Regions from separate parts of the Eubacterium sp. 1001713B170207_170306_E7 genome, predicted to be linked through region 2. Evidence: predicted binding sites of a transcription regulator. Region 2 holds the regulator's gene; the other holds the start of a gene.

Region 1 (9,964 bases), on a different contig from region 2:
TACACTGAACACAGGTGTCTATGATGAAATCATCCGGGTCGATAATGAGGACGCTTTTGCCACAGGGCGTGAGATAGCAAGGGAGGAAGGCCTGCTGGTCGGTATTTCTTCGAGTGCGGCCCTCTGGGCGGCGGCGCAGCTTGCAAAGCGTCCTGAAAATAAAGGAAAGAATATTGTTGTTCTGCTGCCGGATACGGGAGAACGTTACCTGTCAACCGCTCTGTTTGAAGAATAATCTGAAATAAAAAAACAGGTGTGTACCAAAAATGCGTACACACCTGTTTTTTAATGCCGTAATTCAATAACACGCTGGTTGCGGCTTCCGCGAAAGGGAAGGGTCAGATCGCGCTTTTCAAACTGGAACGGCCCGTCGATGAGCAGGTCCGTTTCCCGGAGCAGCGCGTCGATGCCTTTATCCTTCATGGCTTTCAGCTTTTCAAGCGTATAGCCTGTGTAGGTTACCACATCCAGCCCGTTGCTGTGGAGCTTCTGAGCCAGATCGGCCAGAGGTGCTGGCTGCAAAAAAGGTTCTCCGCCGCTGAAGGTAACGCCCTGGAGCAGCGGATTCTCCATTATTTGTGAGAACAGCATTTCTGTTTCCACAAAAGTGCCTCCTGTCCTCTGATGTGTCTGGGGATTATGGCAGCCAGGGCAGCGGTGCGGGCAGCCCTGGGTAAAAATAACGAAACGGAGCCCTGGACCGTCGACAATGGATTCCTGGATACAGTTATTGATTTGCAGAAATGCCATGCTTCACCCTCGCTTTCTCCTCGGCCCGCTTCGCGTTGTTCCAGCGGTCCGTGGTGCCTACCAGGTAGCCGGTGATACGGCGGATACGCTCAAAATCAGGGTTTCCGTCCCCCTCGTGCCGGTGGCAGTTTGGACATTCCTCGCCGATGATGCCGTTGTAGCCGCAAACCGGGTCGCGGTCCACGGGATGGTTGATGGAGCCATAGCCAATACCGGCTTCCTTCATGCAGCGGACAATTTTTTCAAAGGCCGAAAGGTTCGCGCTGGCGTTTCCGTCCAGCTCGACATAGCTGATGTGTCCGGCGTTGGTGTACTCATGATAGGGCGCCTCCAGCTGGATTTTCTGATAGGCCTGAATGGGATAATAGACCGGAACATGGAAGGAGTTGGTATAGAACTCCCGGTCGGTAACGCCGGGCACAGTCCCGAACTTTTCGCGGTCAATGGCGACAAAACGGCCGCTCAGTCCTTCAGCCGGTGTGGCGAGCAGGGTAAAGTTCAAGCCGGTCTTTTCGGATTCGCTGTCCATCATACGGCGCATATGTCCAATTATCTGAAGTCCGAGGGCCTGGCTCTCTGCGCTTTCGCCGTGGTGCATGCCAGTAAGGGCCTTGAGCGTCTCGGCGAGTCCGATGAAGCCGACGCTGAGGGTCCCGTGCTTTAAAACATCCTCGACCCGGTCGTCCCGGCCAAGGGTTTCCGAGTTGATCCAAACCCCCTGTCCCATCAGGAAGGGATAATTTCTGCCGCGCTTGGCGGCCTGTATTTTAAAGCGGTGCAGCAGCTGGGTCGTAACCAGAGCGAGGCGCTCATCCAGAAGCTTATAGAAGGTATCGAGGCTTCTCTCAGACTCCAGGGCAATCCTGGGTAAATTGATGGAGGTAAAGCTCAAGTTGCCCCGTCCGCAGGTGATTTCATTTTCAGGGTCGAAATGATTGCCCATAACCCGGGTACGGCAGCCCATGTAAGCCACCTCTGTATTATAATCGCCTTCTTTGTAATACTGCAGGTTAAATGGAGCATCCAAAAAGCTGAAGTTTGGGAAAAGACGCATGGAGGAGGTTTCGATGGCCAGCTTAAAAAGATCGTAATTGGGATCGGCCTCGTTATAGTTGACGCCCTCCTTTACCTTGAAAATCTGAACCGGAAAAATGGGGGTCTCTCCATTGCCCAGTCCGGACATTGTGGCTTTCAGCAGATTTCTGACCACCATACGTCCCTCGGCGGAGGTGTCGGTTCCGTAATTTACAGAGGAGAAGGGAACCTGTGCGCCGGCCCGGGAGTTCATGGTATTCAGATTATGAATAAAGGCCTCCATTGCCTGATAGGTGGCTTCCTCAGCCTCGCGCAGGGCGGTCTGACAGGCTAGCTTGTGTATTTTTTCAATGATCGGGGCATCAAAAGAAGACCCGGTAAAAAATGCGGCCAGCTCCCGGCCAAAGGCCTCCTGGGTATCCATGGTGACCGGAGCGCCGATTTTTTCAAAGGCAGAGGCGGCCATATCGGCAACGGCTTCGCGGTCGTGGCCAGAGCAGACGCTGAGGTCGTTAATCAGGGCCTTGCGGTACAGCTTGCTGAAGGTTTTGACAATGCCTGGCGCCATGGCGTAGTCGAAGTTTGGAATGCTCTGTCCGCCGTGCATTTCATTCTGGTTTGCCTGAATGGCAATGCAGGCCAGGGCAGAGTAGCTGCGGATGTCATTTGGCTCGCGCAGATAGCCGTGCCCCGTTGAGAAACCGTCCTTAAAGAGCTTGATCAGGTCAATCTGACAGCAGGTTTCTGTCAGCATATAGAAGTCTTTATCGTGAATATGAATATCACCGGAGGTGTGCGCATCCGCGATTTCCCGCGGGAGAATATAATGATCAATAAAATATTTTGACCCCTCAGAACCATATTTGAGCATGGTTCCCATTGCCGTATCCGAGTCGATATTGGCGTTTTCCCGTTTCAGGTCCGCGTCCTCAGCGTAGCGGAAGGTTAAATCCTTATAGATTTCCATCAAATCGCTCTCAGCCTGACGCGTTTTAGCGTGCTCGGCGCGGTACAGAATATAGGCCTTGGCGGTTTTGGCGTAATCAGCCTTGATCAGCGTCTCCTCCACAATATCCTGTATCTGCTCCACCGACGGGCGGCCCAAAGGCTCAGCCGCTGTGGTAACCACATTGGTCAGAAACTCAATGTGCTTTTCGGTCATGGATTCGCCGCTTACAGAGATGTTGGCCTTATAAATGGCATTGCTGATTTTATGAGGGTCGAAAGGCGCCACAGACCCGTTTCTTTTTATAATAGTGTCGATCATTACATCATTCCTCCGGATGCTTAGTTAGTGTAGGTTACATCAAAAATCATACTATATATTGTGTCCTCTGTCAATTTGTGGACAATATTTTGTGAAAATGATTAAAATGAGGGAATGAGGGGGCTGAGGCCTGTGGATAAAAAATGTGCACAAAAATTTTTAATGAATAAGCATAAAAGAGAACAAAATTTTACAGATGAAAAATGCTGTCAGACATAAAAAGCGGTACACGCCGTTTCAGCGTGTACCGCTACATTTTTGTTTTTAGCAAGCTTAAAACCGGGGCTCCGTGCCCGGGCTAATCGTTCTTTGTATCAGATGCTTCCTTCCTGACAAGCAGCATGGTAACCGCGCAGAGCAAGGTCAGGCAGAGAGCCGCTGCGGCGGGTAATCCGTCCTTTACGTTGTTCTTTATAATGCCGGTGTCAACATTTTCGGAGACAGGGGTGGTACCGTTCAGATAACTGGAAACCGTCTTTAAGGCGTTTCCCATTTCCTGGAGGTAAAGGGTTGATTCAGACTTCAGGCTTTCCATGGTGCCGGTTTTAACATTTTCACCCGGGCTTGAAACAATGGGGACTGCAGATTCTTTTTCGGCAGACACTTTTGGGGCCGATGTCGGCACTGCTGCCGCCTGATCACTGCTGTGTTCCACGTCACTCTGCGTAACGACGGGATTTCCGTTTTGATCAAGGGTGACCCGGATGGCGTTGGAATCGCCGGTGATACTGCCATTTTTGGCCTCAAGCTGGAAAACATAGCTGTGACCGGCTTCCAGTCCGGCAAGACTGTACTGGTTGGAGGCCGCTGTCGTCAGCTTTTCTGCCGGCCAGATTTCCCATGTGCCGCTGCTATCCCTTTCCACCCAAAGTGTTGGGGTGCCAAAGCTTTGGATTGGCTGGTGGAAACGGAGGAGCAGGCTGTAGCTCCCGGTGTCTTGACTTACGGGAGCATCGTAATAAATAAATGGCTTTTCGGGATCAATGACAACGAGCTGTTGGCTCTGGCCTTCCAGCAGAGCAGAAGCGCCGGCCGGGGTAAAGCTGCCGGGACAGAGCTCGTAGCCGAGCGAATAAATACCGGCCTTTGTGATATCGGCTGTGTCTGTGTTCCAGCAGACCGGCAGCAATGGAGTGTAACGAACATCGCCGCTGGCCTTGTTTGTGATTTTAAAGCCCATACGGTCAGGTAGACCGTTCAGAGCATTCAGCTCTGTGTAATAATACCCTGTGTTTTTGGGGACAATGTTGGTATCTGCCACGACTGCACTTTCTATCTCCGGGGAGGCCACGCTTGTGTTCAAAAACACCTCAGGGGCGTCGGCGGCAGTGGCTCCGGTTCCTTCGGCAGTAATCTCACTGAAAAAGGCATCCAGAGTGCCGTTTGTATGAATGGCGGTACTGCAGCTGCCAGTGGCCTTAACGACAGTTGTGTCAAGGCTCAGATCGGCTGAGTCCGAAGCGCTGATGCCAGAGGCGTTGGCGCCGGCCGCTTCAATTCTTGAAGCTTCGGCCGACAGGCTGCTGTTTCCGGTGATTTTGACCGCCGCGCTGTTTTCCGCGGCAGCGGACAGGGCAGTGTGGCTGAGCTGAAGGCCCGCGCCGTTTTCGAGCGAGATCAAAGTGTGCTGCCCGTTGATCGTTATATTTTTAAAAGACCAGTCGTTTTGGATATAGAGCGTATTCCCGCCGAGTTCCAGGGTAATGTTGCTGTCGGGCTCAAAGCCTCCGATGCTGCTGTCTGTTCCGAGAATAATATCCTTTGTAACGTGGATTGTGCCTCCGGTTTCGTTAAGCGCACTGACTGCGGAGGTTAGGGTTTCGGCGCTGTCGGCCGTATTTTCAGGTGCCTGGGCCCCTACCGGTACAGCGGTAAAGAGCAGGCACAATAATATCAATAATAAGGTTTTCTGGGTCTTCATAAGCCCTCCTTGTGCATTCGAATATTGTCAAATTGCCAATCGGATCTATTATACCACAAAATTGCCCGGGAGTGAACAACTTATCCATGAAAAGCACCTTGTTTGTTGAGAAATGCACAAAAAAGGCATCCGGAAGGACGCCTTTTTCGTATATTGATATTAGAGAGGCAGATAATGAGCTATTGTTCAACGATAACGGCAATTCCGTTTGGAATAACGGTAAAGCTGGCGTTTTCGCCCTTGATTTCCTTTGCCATTTTGACGGCGGTATCGAGATCCGGCGCGTAGGTCATTTTCATTTCGGTTACAATCTCCTTCATTTCCGGCCGTGTGACATACAGAACCGTGTGTTTGGAGAGAATACGCGCGAGAATCTGGTATTCCCACTGGTCGGGCTGAGTCTGGTCCTGCGGAATGGTCATGATGTTTTCAAAGAGCGCTCTGGCGGATTCGCAGTCCCGCATGGCGTGGTAAAAGCCATCGCCGCCCGTACCGTCCAGGCATTCGGCGCAGAGAATGATAACGCCGTCCTCCCCGGCGGAGGCTTCGGCAGCGGTCATGCTTTTGACACACTGGTACATATTTTGATCCAGGGGTGCTCCGCCGTTGCCTGTGATGACAACATCCGCCGGAACAGCTTTGACGCGGCAGTATTGTTTTAAGAATTCGCACCCTGCCTCATGGGCGATAAAGGGATCGCCCGCAAAGGCCATGACAACGCGTTTGTCCTCGTCAATAATCACATTGACGATATACTGGAGGCCTGCCTGCTCTGCGGCGGACTTCATATCGGTATGAATCGGATTATTCTCCAAAATTCCGGTGCGCGCATAGGGGCTCGCGATGAACTGGCTGCAGTGATTGCCCAGGACTGTCACGCGGTCAGAAACGCCGGGCAGCACGCTCTTACGGCCGCCTGAAAAGCCCGCGAAGAAGTGCGGCTCAATGAAGCCTTCTGAGACAAGCAGGTCCGCTTCTGCGGCAAGCCGGTTGATGATCAGGTCCGCTCCGGAGGGGAGAACACCGATTTTAACATTTTCTTCGGCGTTGGAAGAATCATGCACTACGATTTTTTCCTCATCGACAGTTTTCTGTCCCAGCTTTGAAACCAGCTCTTCCTTTGTTGTGCCGCGGTGAAAGCCTGTGGCGACCAGCAGTGTGATATCAATGTCCGGGTTGCCCTCACGCATCTCTTCAAGCATAAATGGAATAATATGTCTGCTTGGGACAGGCCTTGTATGGTCGCTGATAATGATAACCGCTGTTTTTTTATCCTTTGCCAGCGCCTTCAGGGAAGCGCTGCCCAAATGCTTTGCCATTGCGGCCTTAACAATCGCGTCCTCAGTTTGATCGCTCTGCAGGTCGCTGATATTGGAATTTAGTACGCCGGCGACCTGCTGGTCGGGGAGCTCCAGGGTTAACTCTGTATTGCCATAGGGAATTTTTGAAATCATAGTGATCCTCCAGTTTAAATGATTTAGCATGATGTAAGTATAAATTCGGTCAAAATTATTGGTAAGTGGTCTTACCAGTTATGAGCTTATTGTAGTACGCTTTCCAGAAAAAGTCAAGGATAAAAAAACCGTTTTCAAAAAGAATTTAAAAAAACACTGCGCATCATGGTGCGATCGTATGATCTTGAAAAGAAAAAAGCTCCGCGGCTGCGGAGCTTTCTGAGCATTTTTATTGAAGTTCGGCATCATAGAAATGGTAACGGTAGATGCTGGTAACCTCGAAGTTTTTAACATTGTCGCCTAACAGGTAAAACATGGTGTCATTGTACAGTGGAATTGCGCCATAGTCCTTATGTGTCAGAATTTCGTCAGCTTTTTCATACAGTTCCTGGCGTTTGCTTTCGTCCTTTGTCTGACGTGCCTGGTTGATGAGGTCGTTGAATTCTGCATTGTTGTACTTGTTGGATACCTGCTGGGTGGTGGTGGCAGACATACGCTGGTAAATCATGCCGTCCGGGTCAACATAGTCGGTATACCAGTTGCTGACTGTCAGGTTCAGGGAGCCGCTCTTGTTCATGTCGTTGTAGCCAGCATGGTCAACCTGAGACAGCTCGATGTTGATCCCGGCCTCCTTGGCCTGATCCTGAATGGCAGTGGCTACCTTGATCAGTGTCTGATAATTGGTTGAGCCAACAACAGGAATGGTGATGCCGTCCGGATAACCGGCTTCTGCCAGTAATTGTTTTGCTTTTTCCGGATTATGTTCATATTCTGGAAGGGAATCGTTGTATCCGAGCAGTCCCTTAGGAATAAAGCTCTTGGCCGGGGTAGCGGCGCCGGATAACAGTTCGTTGCACAGGGCTTCACGGTCTACCGCGTAGGACAGTGCTTCCTTCACTTTCGGGTCGGTAAGCATTTCGTTGTTCGGGCTTAAGTAGACAAGGCCGATCGGGTTGAAGCTGTGCATTTTGTCTTTGACAGCGTCGTTGCTTGTGACGGTTTCGTATTGTCCGGTATCCAGCATGACGAAATCGCAGTTGCCTTTCTGGAATTCCATAACCTGAGTGTTCAGGTCGTTTACGAACTTAAAGCTGATACCATCGAGCTTTGTTTTATCGCCGTGATATTCGTCGAAGCGTGCCATTTCAATGCCCTGGCCTGCTGTGTAGGAGGTCATCTTGAATGGGCCGGTTCCGTAGAGCACCGTACGTCCCCAGTCTCCGCCGGCTTCTTCGCAGGCTTTTTCCGGGAAGATAACAGCGTACGGAGCAGATAAGGCTGCTTCAAAAGGTGCGTAGGGCTGCTGAAGAACGATGTCGAAATGGGTGTCGTCCTTGATTTTAAAGCCTTCCAGTGAGTCGGCGGTGCCGTCTTCAAGGGCTTTAAAGCCAACAACCTGATCGAACAGTGAGCCCATGAGGCCCTGTGTAATCAGGCGTTCATAGGAATACTTGACATCAGAAGCTTTCAGAGTTTCGCCGTTGTGGAATTTAACGCCGTCTTTGAGCTCAAAGCTGTAAGTCAGGCCATCGTCGGAAACGGTCGGCATCTGCTTGAGCAGCTGTGGGTCCAGTGTCGTATCGTTGTTCAGGCCGATCAGTGTCTCACAGGCCTGGTCGGATACCATGATCAGGTAAGCCTGAGTACCCATGTTGGTGTCGATCGGAACATTGGGGTCCTGCATGACAACACGCAGGGTATTGCCGCTATCGCTGCTGCTTGAAGCACCTTTGTCGCCGCATCCCGCTACGGTAAAGACAAGCGCTAAAACCAACAGTAAGGCAGCCAGTTTTTTCATACTTTTCATATTCTCTCTCCTCTATAAAATATTGAAAACTGTTTACAGAAGGTGAAAATGCTCAATTCACGCCCTGTATGATAACGATTTTACCATAAAATCTGCTCTTTGTCGAGGGATTGAATCAGGGGATGCGTTTGTATATTTCATTCATTGAGCGCATCCAGGAGGTATCAATGGTATCCAGAGCATCGTGGGTAATGCGGAAACTCCAGTTGCCGTCGGCGCAGCCCGGGCAGTTCATTTTCGTGTCCCCGCCAAAACCACAGAGGTCCTGAATCGGCAGAACCGCGAGGCTGGCGCAGCTTTGCCACAGGCAGCGGATAAAGTGGCGGCAGGACGGGCTTTGAGGACCGCCTTCCTGCCATTCGCTGCCGCTGCAGGCGTAATTGACGTATTTTAAAGCATAGTCGCGTTTATAAGGGGGGAGCTCCCACAGGAAGCCGAGCAGGGTGTTATTGTCGTGGGTACCGGTATAGGCAATGCTGTTTTCCACATAATTATGCGGCAAATGATGGTTATTACCGTCTTCAATAAAGCCAAACTGCAATATACGCATACCGGGAAAACCGGTTTTCTCAAGAAGATTCATGACGCCCTCGTCCATGACGCCGAGGTCTTCGGCAATGATGCGCGGCTCCTTAAAATCGAAGGCATTAAAAACCGCGTTGAAGAAATCCATGCCCGGACCGTCAAGCCACCTGCCGTTACGCGCGGTTTTGGCGGTGCCTGCGACCGCCCAATAGGCAGAGAAAGCTCTGAAATGGTCGATCCTGACAGCGTCGTAGATTTCGAGGGAGCGGCCGATGCGGTCGATCCACCATTTGTAAGCAGAGGTCTTCATGGCCGGCCAGTTATAGAGGGGATTGCCCCACAGCTGGCCGTCGCAGCAGAAATAATCGGGCGGGACTCCGGCAACATGGTTTGGGCGGCCCTCGGAATCGAGATCAAAGAGATCCCGGTGTGCCCAGACATCTGAGCTTTCCAGAGAGACGTAGATGGGCATATCGCCGATGATCTGGATGCCGTGGTCGTTGGCGCAGCACTTTACAGCATTCCACTGTTTCGTGAATTCGTACTGCAGGAACTCATGAAACAGGATTTCTTCAGCGTAAGCTTCCCGGGCTTCGTTCAGAGCCTCGGTGTGGTGGTCCCGGAGCCCCACATCCTCCCATTGGTACCAGTCCTGCCCGTCAAACCGTTCTTTCAGAGTCATATAGAGCGCGTAATCGGGAAGCCAGTGGCGTTCCTCATCCTCGAAAGCCCTGATGTCAGCTCTTATCTGATCATCAATGCGGCTGTAAGCCTTCCGAAAAAGACCGGGACGGGTTTCATCAAGCCATTCGTAGGCAGCGCTGTAGGGCTGGCTGTATTCGCTGGCATTCAGCTCGTCCTGGGTCAGCAGCCCCTGTTCCGCCAGGATTTCGGGATCGATAAAAAAGGGATTGCCCGCAAAGGCAGAGGGGCTTTTATAGGGCGAATGGCATTTGTCTACCGGGCCAAGAGGAAGGGTCTGCCAGTAGGTAAAGCCCATTTTATTTAAAAGATTGATGAAAGAGCAGGCCTCTTTGCCAAAGGTCCCGATACCGTACTTACCGGGAAGGGACGAAATATGCATTAAAATACCGCTTGATCGTTTAAAGGTCATGATAAATCCTCTCATTTTAAATAATATAAGTATTTGAGACTTTAATAGTTTATCATACCAGTCAATACTTGTAAATGTTTGCACGATGATT
Region 2 (9,964 bases):
GCGCACATTTTGCGAATCTGCCGTTTTCTTCCCTCGTGAATGGTCATTTGAAGCAGGGCTGTGCTTCTGTAGGTCTTTAAAACCTGCACAGAGGCAGGCGCAGTGGTGTGCAGGGTGTGGTCGTCTTCTTCGATCTCAACCCCCTCGGCAAAACGCCTCAGCTCATCCGCAGCGGGGATGCCCTTTACAAGCCCCTCATAAACCTTATCAAACTCATGGCTGGGATGGGTCAGACGGAAGGTCAGGTCGCCATCATTGGTTAAAATCAGCAGGCCCTCCGTATCCTTATCCAGCCGTCCCACCGTAAACAGCCGCTCCCTGACAGGCAGCAGGTCCATGACGGTCTGATCCGCATGGCGGTCTGCCGAGGTGGATACCACGCCCTTGGGCTTATTCAGCAGCACATAAATTTTCTGATCCTCGGCAATGGCTTTGCCGTTTACCGTAACCGTATCAACGCCTGGGTTTACCTGAAAACCAGGGGTCAGCACGGTCTCACCGTTGACACACACTCTGCCGGCGGCAATGAGCTCCTCTGATTTACGCCTTGAGGCAACGCCGCACTGGGCCATATATTTCTGTAATCTCAATTCATTTCCTCAACTGTGTTAATTTCCATATTTTCTGCCGTAGAAGCGGCGATCTCAAATTTCTGCTGTTCACCCTCGGCAAACTGTTTAAAGTCCGGCAAATCCTCGATACGCTTCAATTGGACGGTCTTTAAGAAGGCGGGTGTTGTTTTATAGAGAATCGGGCGGCCCGGCGCCTCCATCCGGCCCGCCTCCTTGATCAGTCCCCGGTCAAGGAGACGCTGAACCGAGCTGTTGGAGCTGACCCCTCTCAGGTTGTCAATGTCAATACGGGTGATCGGCTGGCGGTAGGCGATAATGGAAAGGGTCTCCAGAGCCGCCTTGGACAGGCCTGAAGCCTCCTGCTGCCCCAGCACCTGCTTAATAAAATCGTAATGCTCGGGCTTTGTGGACAGCTGCCAGGTTTTGTTCACCTGTACCAGACGCAGGCCCCTTTCCACGCCGCCGTAGTCCTTTTCCAGCTCTGACATAAGCTCCTGAATGGTGTTCCCATCCAGCTCCATCGCCTTTTCAAGCTCACGCAGCGCGACGGGCTCGCCGGCGGCAAACAGAATGCCCTCGATGATTCCCTTTAAACGCTTTTTATTGCTTTTTGAAAGTTCCTGCATTTATTCCTCTGTCCTCTGTCTGATGATAATTTCCTGAAATACACGGTTCTGAAAAAGCCGTATGTTGTTAATTTTATACATTTCCAAAAGCGCCAGAAAGGTGACCACAACCTCACCCCGGCTCACTTTTTTTCTGAACAGCTCTGAAAAATGAAGCTCGCCGGAACGATTGAGCTCAAACTGGCCCTCGATGTATTCTATTTTTTCCTCCACAGTAAAAACTTCCCTTACAATCTCCTGAGAAAAGTCCTTGAACTCAATCTCATCGTTGTATAGGGAAAATATATTGGAGTATGCCTTAAAAATATCCTCAGGGTTGATCTCAACCTCCGCGTCCTGGTTCATAACCGGTATGTATTCCGGGTCCTTGTAGACCGCGTGAAGCTCGGTGCACTCACGTTCTTCCAGATAGGTGCTGATATTTTTAAAGATTTTGTACTCAATGAGCTGGCGCACCAGTTTTTCTTTCAGGTCTTCCTCGTCCTCTTCCTCATCCTTTGCTCTTGGCAGAAGCATTCTGGACTTGATTTCCAAAAGCTTGGAGGCCATGACCACAAACTCACTGGCAACCTCCATATCGAGCTCACGCCACTTCTCGATATGGGCCAGATACTGGTTGGTGATCTCCGCGATGGGAATATCGTAAATATCAATTTTGTTTTTTTGAATTAAATGAATGAGAAGGTCCAGAGGACCTTCAAATTTCTCTAAGCTGACTTCATAACTATTCATTTTATGACCAAAGCATTAAAAAAAGTGGGTTTAGTATCATTCTGAACAACCCATCGATCCCATTGATGATGGGGGTGATAATCAGGCCGAATACATTGAACACAACCAGCAGCAGCAGGATAATCATCCCATAGCGTGAGAACTGGTAGAATTTCTGTTTCGCGTTATAGGGCAGAAATTCGGCCAGAATCTGAGAGCCATCAAGGGGCGGTATGGGAATGAGGTTAAAGACCGCGAACATCAAGTTGTACAGGTACATATACTGCAGAATCTGGAGCAGGTACACATTGGCAAAGGGCGAAACCGCATAGATCGCAATGAGCGAAATAAATCCCAGTAAAAGATTGGTGAAGCAGCCCGCCAGGCTGACAACAATAATCCCCTTCCGGTGGCTCTTAAAATTATTCGGGTTGACCGGCACGGGCTTGGCCCAGCCAAACCGGAAAAGCAGCATGCTGATAAAGCCAATGGGGTCAATGTGCTTAAGCGGGTTGACGGTCAGGCGGCCTGCCAGCTTGGGGGTCGGGTCACCCATTGCATCTGCCGCGTAGCCGTGGGCCATTTCATGGAAAGAAATGGCCACCAGAATCCCCGGCAGGCTCAGCAGCAGGTTGATAAAATAACTCGCGCTAAACATAATCAGTCCTCTAACCAGGAAGGAATCCGGTCATTTCGGACCAGGTCTTCAAAGCTTTCACGTTCAACCAGAATTTCGGACCGGTCCCCTTTTAAGAGGACAACAGCCGGTCTTCTGAGACGGTTATAATTGCTGGCCATTGAATAATTATAAGCTCCGGTATGAAGCACTGCCAGCGTATCACCCGGCTGAGGTGACGCCAGCTTAATGGACTTGATGAGGGTATCGGTCTCACAGGCCTTGCCGCTGACGGTTACCACCTCCATCAACGCTTCGTCCTGTGGCTTATTACAGATTACAGCATTGTAGTCTGCCCCATAAAGGGCCGGGCGCGGATTATCTGCCATGCCCCCATCCACGCTCACGTACTTTTTCAGACCTGGAATCTCTTTGACGGTGCCGACCGTATACAGTGTAATACCTGCCGGCGCCGCAAGAGAACGGCCAGGCTCCACGACAATTTTAGGCATGGGAACCTCCCGCTGTGCAGACATCTCACGCATATGATCCACCATTTTAGGAATATAATTGGTGACGTCAAAGCTGGGATCGTCGGGCAGGTAAGGGATGCCAAAACCCCCGCCCAGGTTGATCTCTGTCAGATTCAGCCCATCAGAAAGCAATGCCTTATAAAGATCGAGCATAACCTCTGACGCCAGTAAAAAAGGCTTTTCATCGGCAATCTGGGAGCCAATATGGCAGTGGATCCCCACAGCCTCCACATAGCTCATGTCCTTTGTGCGGCCGATAATTTCACGGGCCTGGCTCAGCGGCAGGCCAAACTTGGAATCAATCTTTCCTGTCTGTATGAGCTCGTGGGTATGGGCCTCGATGCCTGGTGATACCCGAAACAGCACCTTGACCGACTGTTCCAGCTCGTCTGTCAGAAGGCGCAGCCGTTCCAGCTCCCATTCGCTGTCGATCACGATGCGGCCTACCTTATAGCCAAGGGCCATCTCCAGCTCCGCCTGATTCTTGTTGCTGCCGTGAAAGCAGATCCGGGCAGGATTGAAACCACTTTTTACAGCGGTATAGAGTTCCCCGCCTGAGGCCACATCCAGAGAGATGCCCTCACTTGCCACAATCCGGCACATTCCCATGTTTAAAAAGGTTTTACCGGCATAGTTCACATCATAGTCCGCATTGGCCGATTCAAAGGCCGCCTTAATGCGGTTGATGTTGGCTCTTAAAATATCTTCGCTCATCACATAAAGCGGTGTGCCATACTGCTTTGCCAGCGCCACCGTGTCATGACCGGAAAAGATAAAATTTTCTGTCATTCAGTTTCTCCTTAAAAGCTTTAATTTTTTTGCTACAAATAATAAGAAAAGTGATCTGTTATCCTGTGTGCAACACAGATGATAAAAGACCACCTCGATGATTTTATTTACATAAGAGAAAAAAAGCGACCTAAAACACAGGCAGTCTTTGCGTCTGAAAATTTACCTTTGAGGTAAAGCATCTGAACTGTCCGTATAGGCATTTCGACAATTTCGATGAATTCATCATCATCCTGTTTTCTCGGCTCAATTACAAATTGAGACGCCATAAATAAAGTGGTCACTTCATTGGTAAATCCCGGTGAGGGCCACATTTCTCCTAAAAAGTGCAAATCCAGGGGCTTCAGGCCAATTTCTTCCTGCAGCTCCCGTACCGCTGCCTTTTTGGGATCTTCACCCGCTTCAACCAGACCTGCCGGTATTTCCAGGATAACTTTTTCGATGGCCTTTCTAAACTGGCGCACGAATATTATCCGGTTGCCTCTGACAGGCAGAATACCGACCCCCTGCTTGTGGTCTACCAGTTCCCGGAAAGAGGTCCCTCCATCCGGAAGCTCGACTTCGTCGACCTTTAAATTTAAGATGCGGCCATGATAAATTTCCTTGGACGCAATGGTTTTTTCAAAAAATTTCATTCACTACTCCACGCCTTCAGCGTTCCGACATAAGGCGGTTCAGTTCATCCATAAAGGATTCAACATCCTTAAACTCACGATAAACTGATGCAAAACGAACGTAGGCCACCTGATCGATATCCTTAAGCGCGTCCATGACACGCTCTCCAATATAGGATGATTCCACCTCTTTATCTTCAACCTGATAAAGCTCCTTCTCCATTAAATCGACCACACGCTGAATGTTGTCGATGGGTACCGGACGTTTTTCACAGGCTTTGATCATCCCGTTCAAAATTTTATTTTTATCAAAGGGGACGCGCTGCCCGCCTTTTTTAACAACGATCAAGGGAATGTTTTCAATGCGCTCATAGGTCGTAAACCTTTTGGAACACCGGATACATTCCCTCCTTCTACGAATCATAGTGCCTTCTTCAACAGGTCGTGAATCAACTACTTTGCTTTCGTCATAATCACAAAAGGGACACTTCATTCACACACCTTAGTCTTCGTTGCTTAAAAAACCAGGAATCGCAAATTCACCTGCGCCGCTGGTGGTTTTGGTTTCAGTCTTAGGGGCTGTATTTGCAGCTGTGGCATTGGCACTGTTCAGGATTGCAGCTTTTTTAGCTTCCACTTCTTCTGCCGGTAAAAATCCGGTAGCGATAACGGTAATCTGAATTTCATCGCCAAAGCTTTCATCGATGGTCGCACCAAAGATTACGTTGGCGTCCTCGTCGGAGGCTTCTCTCGCAATGGTAGCGGCTCTGTCGACTTCAAAGAGTGACAGGTCTTCGCCTGCGGTAATGTTTAAGAGCACGCCGGTTGCGCCGTCGATTTCGGTTTCCAGCAACGGGCTTAAGATGGCTTCTTTTGCCGCTTCTTCGGCACGGTTTTCACCGGAAGCGCGGCCAACACCCATGTGAGCCAGACCGGCATCCTTCATGATGGTCTTAACGTCGGCAAAGTCAAGGCTTACAAGACCCGGCATAGAGATCAGGTCCGAAATACTCTTGACACCCTGTAATAATACATCATCAGCCAGCTTGAAGGCATCTCTTAAGGAAGTGGTCTTATCGGCCATTCTTAATAAGCGGTCATTTGGAATGGTTACCAGCGCATCGACATTGTCCTGAAGGAAATCACTGGCAATCTGAGCGTTGCGCATACGTACCCGGCCTTCAAAGGAAAATGGTTTGGTGACAACACCAATGGTCAGGATACCCATTTCACGGGCAATTTTTGCAATGATCGGCGCAGCACCGGAACCGGTTCCGCCGCCCATACCAGCAGTGATAAACAACAGATCGGTTTCCTGAATTAAATCTGCAATGGCATCACGGCTTTCTTCCGCAGACTTCTGTCCCATTTCAGGGTTACCGCCCGCACCAAGACCGCCAGTGGTCTTTTCACCAATCTGAAGGCGTTTTTCAGCCAGGGTCAGGGCTAATGCCTGATTATCGGTATTGATGGATATGAAGTCAACACCCTTCAGACCTGATTCGATCATGCGGTTAACGGCATTGTTCCCGCCGCCGCCAACACCAATTACACGAATTCTCGCAAAATTATCATTGTAGCCATCTAATTCAATCACTTTTCTTCCTCCTCTATTTCACGTAAGAAACTCTTAGTTTGTTTTTTATCATCATTTTTTTTTTCTTCATCCAGTTCTTCATCATCTTCAAAAACTTCATCCTCGTCGGAAGCGTCTCCGCGGTAGCCGTCCTTGTCAAGCTCGACAGCTTCGTAGTCTTCTTCCTCATAGTCCTCTGTCTCGTCCAAATCATCGGTCGTGGAATGTATTATTTCTATAGGCTCAGCCTTATGGCCGGTTGAATGGCCATGCTTCTGTTCCTTTGAAATCGCTTTAGGATCTGATTCTTTGCTGCCGGAGCGGAAATAATAGCGCCGGATCTTCGCAAAGCTTGAAAACAGGCTGGTTCCAAAATAAAAGATTGCTGCGTAATATATTGGAATCCCTACCCGGTCACCGATATAGGTCAGCAGCGCCGCCAGAATGGTGTTGCCAAAAAACCCGGTGATAAACAGCTTTTGGTCGAATTTTCCTTCCAGGTCAGCCTGGATGCCGCCAAATACTGAGTTCAGCGAAGCGAGTATCGCGATCGAGAGATAGGATGAATATGCCAGCGGTATTTCAAAAGGCAAAACAACACCGATTAAAAGTCCTGCGAGCAGCCCTATTAATGGATATAGCATCGTTGTCCTCGTTTCTCTGCAAAAAATCAAATTACAGTTTATTACTTTTTGTTACTTTTGTTGAGTCGTAAATATTCTGACTTTTCTATATTAACCTTTATTTCCCAATATTTCAACAGTTGAATAACACTTTCATCAGAATTTAAGTAAATATACATGGATTCCGGGTCTCCAATGGCCTCAATCACAAATGGCGGAGAGGATATCTCATCATCCACATTGATAACCGCACCGCCGCAGTCGATGTTGCTGCTGCTGGTGACGCGCATTTTATTGAGCTGGATCCCCTCTGCACCGGCGGCCTTCAGTTCGTTGATGACGGCCAGCACATCTGAGTTGTGCACCAGGTATTTATTGGGGTTCTCACCGGGCTCGATGGCCTTCTCGCTGTCTTCCAGCGTGATGACAATACCGGGCCCCTGAATGGCGACAGAGCCGTCTGCCATTTGATAGTTTTCGAGCTCTGAGTCCAGATACTGGCCGACAGTGTCGACCACAGACCCGTCATCCGCGATGGCCCTCTGGGCCTCCTCGTAGGTTTCGAGCCGTTTCTGCTCAGCCTCCAGTTTTTTGCTGAGCTCTTCATTTTTCACCTTGAGGTTATCCTCCTCAAGCTCCTGGTTGTATAAGGTCTTCGCGTTGACAAAGGTACGCTGCGCCGGGATATCCTTGGAACCAATCTCCTTCACGATCAGGGCCATTCCGATGCCAACCACCAGAAAGACCGAAACCAGTATCCAGTTCATGGTTTTTTCATTCATACTCTTCATAGCCCACCGCTATTCATCGGCCCCACTGCCTGAGACCGGCGTTGCATACTTAAAGTCAATCACTCCGCTGTAGGCCTTTACCAGAACATTGTCCTCCTGTGAAATAGAAACCTTCAGCTTATTGGACTGCATGACATCCACAACACCGGCCCGCATTTTGATGGCAGCGGACAGGTCCTGGGAATTGCCAATGACTTTCACCTCAAAGGGTGCACCGTATTTGTTACGGTTTATATTAATATAGGAGCCCGCCTGGCGGATCTCCGAGGTATTAATCAATCGTTCGCCATTGATGGAAATGGCCTCAGCCCCCGCTGCGTTCAGCTCATTTACCAGTGAGAGCAGCAGGTCGGAGCTTTTGGAATAAAGGGAGGCGTCATAATCTGTGCTGTCGGTATCAATGGTGATGACCAGGCCTGAACCCGTCACATCCGTTACACCTGCCAGCACCCGCTCCTTTTCCAGCTCCTGCTGTTTTTTCTTTATGACATCATCGGTTCCAGCGGCGTTGGATTCATAATTAGCCAGCTGGTTCTCGAGGTCTTCGAGCTGGTTGTTCAGCTCGTCATTTTTGTTTTCGAGGGCCTTCACTTCAGCAGCCAGATCACCGGCGCGCTCGGAATCGACCGTTCCGCCCAGCTGGTCCACTGTCTTCATTTGAAGGATGATCAATACCCCCACAAAAATACATATTAACGCAATGGCCAAACTGCCTTTTCGCTTCAAGCCTTCACCTCAGTTTATCTTGGTTTCAGAATCGGTTTGTTGCCGCCAGTCGTCAGATTGATGTCCAGATTGCTCTTGTTTTCGGAAAAAACCGTATTGATATAATCGTAAGAGCCCTTAAAGTTATCCAGATCCGACACTGTCATCACCACGTTATTTTTTGTAATGATCCGATAGGTATTGTTTTCCGTAATACCCACTTCCGAAACCTTCGTAAGGTTTCCATCGTTCTGGAAGGTCTTCAGAATCTCCATGACTGTGTCAAACTTCCAGTCTGGACTGAAGGTGACCGGCTGCCCGATTTTGTCAATGGTAATATCCGTGAAGCCTGTGACAATGGGAATATCCGTCTTGCGGAGATACTCACTGCGCTCTACCAGAAGCCCCTCACGGTTGATGTAATTGATCTTGCTGTCATAGTTGACCGCGCAGATGGCCGGCGCTTCCTTGACCTTGATGACAATCTTGTCCGGCATTACTTTTGTTATCTCCAGCTTCTCAACATTTATGAGTTCCTCAATATTATAGTGAGCCTTGTTTAAATCTACCCAAAAAATGCTTTCACCTTCATTGATTCCCGAAGTTTCTACAATTGTTTCGCTATCGACAACTTCATTTCCAATTACTTCAATATGCTTGATGTTAAACACACCGGCGGAAATGGCGCGTGCCATGACAAAAACAAAGACAAATAAAATAGAAACAGCAACCACTAATAGTGTAACATATTTTAGCAGTCTTTTCCTTTTATTTTTTTTTAATTTTTTACGTCTTTGCAGCTTTTCATCCATTTTATCACCATTTACCGGTTTTTGTCACCCTTTTTATTTGTTTTTATTCAATTTATTTGATCAGCTTCAAAGCTTCAGCGCAAATCCGGTCGCCTGCATCCAGTATTGCCCGCTCTTTTGTGGCCCTCCGCATTTTCTCAAGCCCCTTCTCGTCCCGGAGCAGCGCCGGGATGGTCTCAGCCAGCAGGCTCTGTGTCAGCTCCGCGTCGTGGATCAGGATACCGCCGCCGTTGTCTGTAATCACGCGGGCGTTAAATTCCTGATGGTTTCCGGCCGCCATGGGATAGGGCACCAGAATGGATGGAATGCCCACCGCCGCGATCTCGGCCACCGACATGGCCCCGGACCGGCTGACAACCAGATCCCCCGCGCCGATGAGTGTATGGACATCATTGCTGTAAGCTAATACGTTTATATTACGGCAATCATCTAATTTTACATCATTTTCCTTTAAACTATCTAGGACTTTATCATACTGTCCTCTCCCGGTCAGATGATAGACCACCATATCCGGATTGCCGGCATTTTGGACGATAAAGCCGACTGCCGCCTGGTTGATGCTCCCGGCGCCCTGGCTGCCGCCCATGATCACGACCAGCCGCTGGCTGTCCTTAAGCCCGAGCCTGTCTCTGAGGGCCTGGCGGTCGGTCTGTTTAAACACGTCGCGCACCGGGTTGCCTGCCAGAAAGGTTTTATCCTCTGGAAAGTACTCGGCAGCCTCCTTAAAGCTGATGGCCACACGGTCCACTTTTTTGCCCAGCATCCGGTTGGTTTTGCCCGGGTAGGCATTCTGCTCATGGATCATGGTGGGGATGCCCCGCTTGGCGGCCTCGAGCAACAGCGGGCCGCAGGTGAAGCCGCCGGTGCCCACCACCAGATCGGGCTGGTGCCTTTTCAGAACCTTCCTGGAGTCTGAAATGCCGTCAAAGATTCCCTTGACCGCGGCCAGGGTTTCCAGGGACAGCTCCCGTTCAAAGCCCCGTACACGGATGTACT

What was found. The regulator NrdR, encoded in region 2, represses ribonucleotide reductase genes. The targets are predictions, from matches to a motif close to CACNANATNTNGTG.
Region 1: the regulator NrdR is predicted to act here: its motif matches at 3,102-3,115, upstream of I2B62_RS11865 (anaerobic ribonucleoside triphosphate reductase).

Annotation. Positions count from the first base shown of each region.
Region 1 covers NZ_JADMVE010000004.1:252,241-262,204, reverse strand. The annotation lists gene cysK (cysteine synthase A) at 1-235, shown strand, start outside; gene nrdG (anaerobic ribonucleoside-triphosphate reductase activating protein) at 286-750, opposite strand; gene I2B62_RS11865 (anaerobic ribonucleoside triphosphate reductase) at 728-3,052, opposite strand; gene I2B62_RS11860 (hypothetical protein) at 3,351-4,973, opposite strand; gene larA (nickel-dependent lactate racemase) at 5,153-6,427, opposite strand; gene I2B62_RS11850 (ABC transporter substrate-binding protein) at 6,657-8,234, opposite strand; gene malQ (4-alpha-glucanotransferase) at 8,350-9,873, opposite strand.
Region 2 covers NZ_JADMVE010000003.1:321,887-331,850, reverse strand. The annotation lists gene I2B62_RS09560 (pseudouridine synthase) at 1-590, opposite strand, end outside; gene scpB (SMC-Scp complex subunit ScpB) at 587-1,198, opposite strand; gene I2B62_RS09550 (segregation/condensation protein A) at 1,199-1,930, opposite strand; gene I2B62_RS09545 (site-2 protease family protein) at 1,932-2,567, opposite strand; gene lysA (diaminopimelate decarboxylase) at 2,570-3,847, opposite strand; gene I2B62_RS09535 (NUDIX hydrolase) at 3,955-4,482, opposite strand; gene nrdR (transcriptional regulator NrdR) at 4,499-4,954, opposite strand; gene ftsZ (cell division protein FtsZ) at 4,964-6,058, opposite strand; partial or broken gene I2B62_RS20515 (small basic family protein) at 6,370-6,681, opposite strand; gene I2B62_RS09515 (DUF881 domain-containing protein) at 6,723-7,442, opposite strand; gene I2B62_RS09510 (DUF881 domain-containing protein) at 7,461-8,177, opposite strand; gene I2B62_RS09505 (FtsQ-type POTRA domain-containing protein) at 8,192-8,968, opposite strand; gene murG (undecaprenyldiphospho-muramoylpentapeptide beta-N-acetylglucosaminyltransferase) at 9,021-9,964, opposite strand, start outside.